3 regions of the Paenibacillus motobuensis genome follow, and region 1 is predicted to be linked to each of the others. Evidence: predicted binding sites of a transcription regulator. Region 1 holds the regulator's gene; each other region holds the start of a gene.
What was found. Region 1 encodes NrdR, which represses ribonucleotide reductase genes. Its sites were predicted from a motif close to AACACNATATATNGTGTT; they were not measured.
Positions count from the first base shown of each region.

Region 2: a site for NrdR is predicted at 1,239-1,256, ahead of nrdI (class Ib ribonucleoside-diphosphate reductase assembly flavoprotein NrdI). Genes of this name have one in related genera too.
Region 3: a site for NrdR is predicted at 1,324-1,341, ahead of ABD014_RS01900 (adenosylcobalamin-dependent ribonucleoside-diphosphate reductase). Genes of this name have one in related genera too.

Region 1 is NZ_BAAACX010000004.1:377,211-379,481, forward strand. It holds gene ABD014_RS03065 (substrate-binding domain-containing protein) at 1-344, opposite strand, end outside; gene nrdR (transcriptional regulator NrdR) at 567-1,034, opposite strand; gene ABD014_RS03075 (alpha/beta-type small acid-soluble spore protein) at 1,173-1,391, shown strand; gene ABD014_RS03080 (lytic transglycosylase domain-containing protein) at 1,468-2,031, opposite strand; gene coaE (dephospho-CoA kinase) at 2,028-2,271, opposite strand, start outside.
Region 2 is NZ_BAAACX010000004.1:184,786-187,056, forward strand. It holds gene nrdE (class 1b ribonucleoside-diphosphate reductase subunit alpha) at 1-787, opposite strand, end outside; gene nrdI (class Ib ribonucleoside-diphosphate reductase assembly flavoprotein NrdI) at 774-1,133, opposite strand; gene ABD014_RS02140 (RNA polymerase sigma factor) at 1,493-2,071, shown strand; gene ABD014_RS02145 (hypothetical protein) at 2,061-2,271, shown strand, end outside.
Region 3 is NZ_BAAACX010000004.1:137,229-139,499, forward strand. It holds gene ABD014_RS01900 (adenosylcobalamin-dependent ribonucleoside-diphosphate reductase) at 1-1,050, opposite strand, end outside; gene ABD014_RS01905 (DEAD/DEAH box helicase) at 1,550-2,271, shown strand, end outside.

The sequences.
Region 1 (2,271 bases):
GCAGTTAACAGTTCGGAATTCACAGCAGAAATGGCAATGCCCGCTGGCTTTTTAGAGATGACTTGTTCCAAAACGGTCATTTGTTCACTCGCATTATGTTTAGTGGAGCCATGATATTCTACAGATACATTCAGTTCTTCTGCCCCATCTTCGAAACCCTTTAAAATACTTTTCCAATAATCGATGCCTGTCTGAAACGTGACCATAACGTATGTGTCCTCTAGATTTCCCCTAAGCCCTGTTTTCTCCCAAGGGTCTTTGGAATTGGTTTGTAACCTGTAATTAAGTACATACACAATAAAAAATCCGATAAGGACGACATAAACAAGCCACAGCTTCTTCATCGATGTAACCCCTTTCATAACTTGTGATGAAAAATATATGTTTTTAAGAATGAGATTAACCTTAGCTTAGCACATGTAATGATCGATGAGAATAATTAGCCTTGAGTATACAAAAAAAGAAGATACCCGTTAAAATCAAATCTGCAGGTATCTCCCATCAGAGTTTTACTACTGTGTTTTTATAAATCAGAAAATCTGTTAATCATTCATACTTCCTGTTCATTACTCATCACCTGCAGGCTTGGAGAGCAGGCTGTTCAACTCCTTCATGAACATGTTAATGTCCTTGAATTGACGGTATACCGAGGCGAAGCGGACATAAGCAACCTCATCAACCGGATACAGCTGTTCCATGACCAGTTCGCCGATTTCACGGCTTTCCACTTCTGCGTTCGCAGAGTGGCGCATCTGACGCTCTACCGCGGATACGATAGACTCTAATTGCTCTACAGATACCGGTCTTTTCTCACAAGCACGCATTAGTCCTCTAAGCAGCTTCTCACGATTGAATTCCTCGCGGCTGCCGTCTTTCTTAATGACGATGAGCGGCATTTCCTCCACCATCTCAAATGTAGTAAAACGTCGGCTGCATTTCTCACATTCACGACGGCGGCGGATCGATCGATTCTCGTTAGCCGGCCTCGAATCAAGCACCTTCGTTCCCATATAGTTACAATACGGACATCTCACGCAAAAATGTCTCCCTTCTGCTTCTGCTAACTGATATTCCTGAAAATAAGAATACCAATAAATAACTAAAAAAATCAGTAATGAAGTTTCAAATACCGGAGCATAATACTGTTACCAACCGCAAGGAGGTGAACAACAATGGCGCAAGGTTCTAATTCTAACAACCTGGTAGTAAAACAAGCTTCCGGTGCACTCGAGCAAATGAAATACGAAGTTGCTCAAGAGCTTGGCATTAATTTTCCACAAGATGGATACGCTGGTAACCTGACTTCTTACGAAAACGGTTCGATCGGTGGTTACATTACTAAACGCTTGGTAACAATCGCCGAACAACAATTGGCAGGCCAATTCAAATAAGTAAGCTCTCAGGAAAGCATTGAAAGGCTCTGTAGCCTTTTGGTGCTTTCCTTATCTATTGTAACCGAGGCTTTCCTTAAAAATCATCATATATCTCGGAATATTGTTTATAGTAATGAGTTACCCGAAGGACATAATTCCTTGTCTCCGGAAACGGTATGTCATCGACAGTATTCAACTGACCGTCCCATCTCTTGCTCTTAATCCAGTTTTTCACATGAGTAGGGCCCGCATTGTAGGCCGCGATCACAGCAATTATATTTCCGTCGAATTGCTCTGACAAATAATTCAAGTACCAAGTTCCAATTCGGACATTTACATCAATCTCGTTCTTTACTTGATCAAGATGTACTTTATCATATTTAGCCTGATCAATAATCCATTCGGCCGTGCCTGGCATAATCTGCATGATGCCGAGCGCACCCTTCCTCGATTCGGCACCGACTTTATAGTTTGATTCTGCCTTAATAATCGCAGCCACGATCAACGGATCCAGACCATTCTCCTGTGCGTGCTGTTTAATTTCTTCTTTATAATAGATCGGATAGAACATGGACAACCATGCGGAATTAAAAAACAAAATGGCAACAAAACCAAGAAACAGCAAAAGCAGCACTCTCTTCTTCCGCAGCAGCCTCATACAGTAACCTTTTCCCGCCAGAATTTCTCGATTTGACGCCTCGTCTCATCCAATCCATAACGGTTGTCAATCAGAACATCGGCTTTACTCTTCTTCAATTCTATATCCATCTGTGCTGCCAGCCTTGAGCTTGCCTGTTCCATAGTAAGATTGTCACGTTCCATCAATCGTTCTAGCTGAACTTCCCTTGGAACATATACGACCATAATCTGTTCATAGAGCCCTTCCTGTCCCGATTCA
Region 2 (2,271 bases), 190 kb from region 1:
CGGCGTTGATCTTCTTGCTATCCAGAAACTCAGCGACATCCCAGCCGAAAATGTTGTAATACCCTGCGCCCGAGCCTTTACGCTGTCCCATCTGATCTGCATAGGAGAAGGCGTCCTCCATCAGCTTCAGCACCGGCATAATTCCTTTGGCCGCACCTTCCACTCCTTTGATCGCTTCGCCGCGTCCGCGCAGCTTCGACAAGTTAACCGCAACACCGCCGCCGATTTTGGACAACTGCATGCATGTATTTAGCACATAGTTGATTGAATTCAGCGAATCGTCCATTTCCAGCAGGAAGCAGGAAACCATCTCGCCGCGCCGGCTCTTGCCCGCATTCAGAAACGTTGGAGTGGCTGGCTGCAGCCGCTGCTCCATCATCGATCGCGCCAGCGTGCTGGCCGTATCTGCATTTCCTCGTCCAAGATGTAGTGCTACGATGGCCACCCGGTCGGGATAATGCTCCAAATATTTGGACTTGTCATTCATCTTCAACGCATAGTCCGTATAAAATTTCGATGCCGCCATGTAAGACGGGAATTCAAATTGATAGCTATGGGTAATGGCAAATACTTGATCGACTTCATCAGCTGTATACCATTCGTACACATTTTCATAGTAGTCATGTTCGATCATATACCGTACTTTATCGGCCGTAGTCGGGAAGGTCATCGTTCTACCCGCTACTTCCTTCATAAACTCAGCGACAGCTTCCCGGTCCTTCTCTAATTGAAAGAACCCGTTCTCATCACGCTGCATCAATTGATTGTTCAGTTCAATATGCCGCAACCCGGCTCACCTCCTGCTTGAAGTCTTCAGCATCCTTCTTCGTCCCGGAAAGCTCAAATTTGGCCACAACGGGCACTTGGTAACGCTCGGAGATCAAATCCGCACTCTTCGCAAATCTCTCTCCCCAATTGCGGTTACCGCTGGCCGCCACGCCGAGCATCCGCCCATGATTATGTTCCAGAAATGCCGAGACTCTTGGCGGTATCTGACCGAACCCGGTCGTATATGTAATCAGCACAAACGGCTCCTCCAGCGTCATGCCCTCGTCAATTTGTACGGCAGGCAAGTCAAGCTTCTGAATGAACCGTTTTACATTCCCTGTCTTGGAATCATACGCAATTAGCATTGATATACCCTCGCTTCTTTCTATGAATCTAGAGCTTTCCCATTCTTATATTTGTAGGGCGAAAACTCTCGAATAAACAACATCTTGTTGTGCTAAATCAATTTACCACCTATATATAGTATTGTCAATCCGTACAAACGTCCCAAATCGACTGTAAAAAGTTATAGATTAGGAGAATAAGCGCTTAATTTCCGCCTATATCCTGTCCCTCGTCAGATCGCTTTTTTAAATAAATAATTTTATTGAAGGTTTAACTGAGAAAACAGCCGAATTCATATAAAAAATCCAAGGTCCGGTCACAAAATAGATGTCGGCGCTGTTATAAGAGGTAAAGGGGCCCCGAATGAAAGGAGTACACTATGAAATCAGATCATAACCACGAGCCGTTAACCGAAGCGGAAATCGAGCGAATCGTCACTCAGATTCAAGACGGTCGGCAAGAGCCGTTCCGGCTCCTGGTTCAACAATATCAGCGCCGAATTCACGTATATTGCTGTCATATGCTGGGTCAACAGCAGGAAGCGGAGGATGCGGTGCAGGAGATTTTTATCAAATGCTATCAGCATATCGGCCGTTACAGGAAGCAAGCCTCCTTCACCGCATGGCTGTACAAAATCTCCTATAATCACTGCATTAATTTGCTGAAAAAACGAAACGCCTGGTACAAGGTTTTTAGTTCCTATCGCCAGCAGCAGCTCCATGACGAATGCGCAGCCGATTATAACACTAACGCTCTTGTCGCCGACGTGCTGGTCCAACTCTCTTCAGAGGAGCGGAGCCTGCTTCTGCTAAGGGTTGTAGATGAGCGTAGTTATGAGGAGATCGGTCAAATCATAGGTTGCAAGCCAGCCACTGCACGTAAAAAGTACGAACGAATCAAAAAAAAGCTAAAGACCACCCGGCCTTGGCAAATGGAGGGATACGCTAATGAAACCTAATGATTATTCTCCAGAAACAGATACGATTAGCAAAATAAAAGCTTTAATTAACACGACATATATCCCGGAACGGGATTTCTCGGATAAGATCATGCAGCGGATTGATCAAATAGGAGGCCTCTCTCAGACTCCCCGCAAAGCCCCTGTTATTACCTTCAAAAAGGCAGTCATAGCCATTTGTCTCATCGGCCTTTTGAGCG
Region 3 (2,271 bases), 240 kb from region 1:
GTTCGTGCAGATAATCGGGTTAAAGTACCAGCTGTTGGACATTTGATTGTAGTATTCCATGAACACGACCCCGGGCTCAGCCGATTTCCAGGCCGATTCGATGATCGTATGCCAGATTTCTCGTGCCTTCACTGTCCGGTAATGTACAACTTTACGTCCGGCAGCTTTCCATTTATCGAGATCGCCATCCCATACTTCGGTGTAATCGTCATCGGTGGTGTCCGGGAAGACCAATTCCCAATCTAAATCCTCTTTGACAGCCTTCATGAAGGCGTTGCTTACGCATACCGACAAGTTCGCGTTCGTGACTTGTCCCATCGTCTGCTTAACCGTTATGAAATCAAGCACATCCGGATGCCAGTCGTTGATCATAAGCATCAAAGCGCCGCGACGGCTGCCTCCTTGCTCAATCAGACCCGTCGTATAGCTGAACAATCCGCCCCAGGATACCGCACCGCTCGATGAACCGTTAACGCCTTTGACTATAGCACGACGAGGACGAAGCGAGCTGAGATTGATTCCGACGCCGCCGCCGCGGGCCATAATCTCCGTCATTTCACTTAAAGTCTCCATAATACCGCCACGGCTATCCTTCGGAGAAGGAATGACATAGCAGTTGAACAGTGTCAACTCATCGCTGGCTCCTGCCCCTGCGGCAATCCGTCCGCCTGGTACGAGCTTCCAATCTTCCAATATACCACGGAACTTCTCCGACCATTCTGCTTGCTTCTCTGGCGTTTCTTCCACCGAAGCCATCGCATTAGCCAGTCGATCCCACATCTCTTCAGGTGTCTTCTCGATATTCAACGTCAGCTTCTCGACATCTGCCTCTACCAACGCACCGCTGCGTGTCTTGACAGTGACCGACTGACCGTCGCGAGCGATCACTTCGCCAACTTCCTTCGTCGGAAATTTAGGATCATCCTTGGTCAAGACGAGAACAACGTCCCCAACCTTGGCATGGCTCGGATCAGGATTCTTCCAAGCATACCGATCCAAGAAGATTTTCTCGCTTAGCCCTTCCAGGCGCTGATTTTGCTTCGTTTTCAAAGAAAACACCCTCCTAATTATTAGAACTGTTCTTCACCTCTCAGCCGGTTCTTGTCCGATTCCATCCGAATCATAAATAATAACGACTGATATAGTGTTAGCCAATTTCAACAAAAACACAAAAAAACAAGCTCAAAAAAGTAATACCGCTTAGCGGAGCTACCGCAGACAAGAATATAGCCGGAATCAAGCAGTAATTACGAGATTGAACCCTATAAACATGGTTCCTGTTATACATTTACACACTTAGAATTGTTACAATAATATGTACAAATCTCAATATGTAGTGTGCTCAATTCATTATACTACACTACATATGGTTGTCACAACGAATTTCATTTTAATTTGGACTATTAAAGCGACACCTTCCTGTCCAAACTTCTGAATGCTCCTAATTCCTATCTATTTTGGCCCAAGTTATATCCTTTTTGTTTTTCGTCCATACTACCTACAGCAACTAGATAACGAAAGCGTTAGACAAAAGGGAGGTTACATCATCATGAACCCTCATCCCCCAAATCCGGACATGAAGCATATGTTAGCCGGTGTTCCCATCGAATTTGAACGGAATTGGTATGAAGATCTTGATACGAGATTAAAAAAGGGCGGCCCCTGGGATGATTGGAGATTGTTCAATCTGGCCACCCAGGCCGAAGCTTCCCTGCTCGTTACCAGTTTTGAAGAAATGCTATGCCTGGGCCATCTTAATCAATTCGACCCGCTTCCGCATCAGATTGACACGGCACAGAAGGTGATGTTCGAGATGCGCGGTAGAGCTATTCTTGCCGATGAGGTTGGCCTGGGCAAGACGATCGAAGCTGGACTGATTCTGAAAGAATATATCATTCGCGGACTTGTCAAGAAGGTTCTCATTCTCGTTCCAGCCTCGCTGGTTCTGCAATGGGTGAGAGAATTAAATCAGAAGTTCGGTATCTCGGCTGTAGCCCAGAAGAAAGAACATTCCTGGCATAACGATATTGTCGTCGCTTCAATGGATACTGCCAAGCGCGACCCTCATAAGAAAATTCTGACCGATTATGAATATGATATGGTCATTGTCGATGAAGCCCATAAATTAAAAAACAAAAAATCAACCAACTACCAGTTCATGCTGCAGTTGCGTAAAAAATATTGTCTACTCCTGACCGCTACGCCGATCCAGAACGACCTGAGCGAACTGTTCAATCTGATTACCTTGCTCAAGCCGGGTCAGCTTGGAGG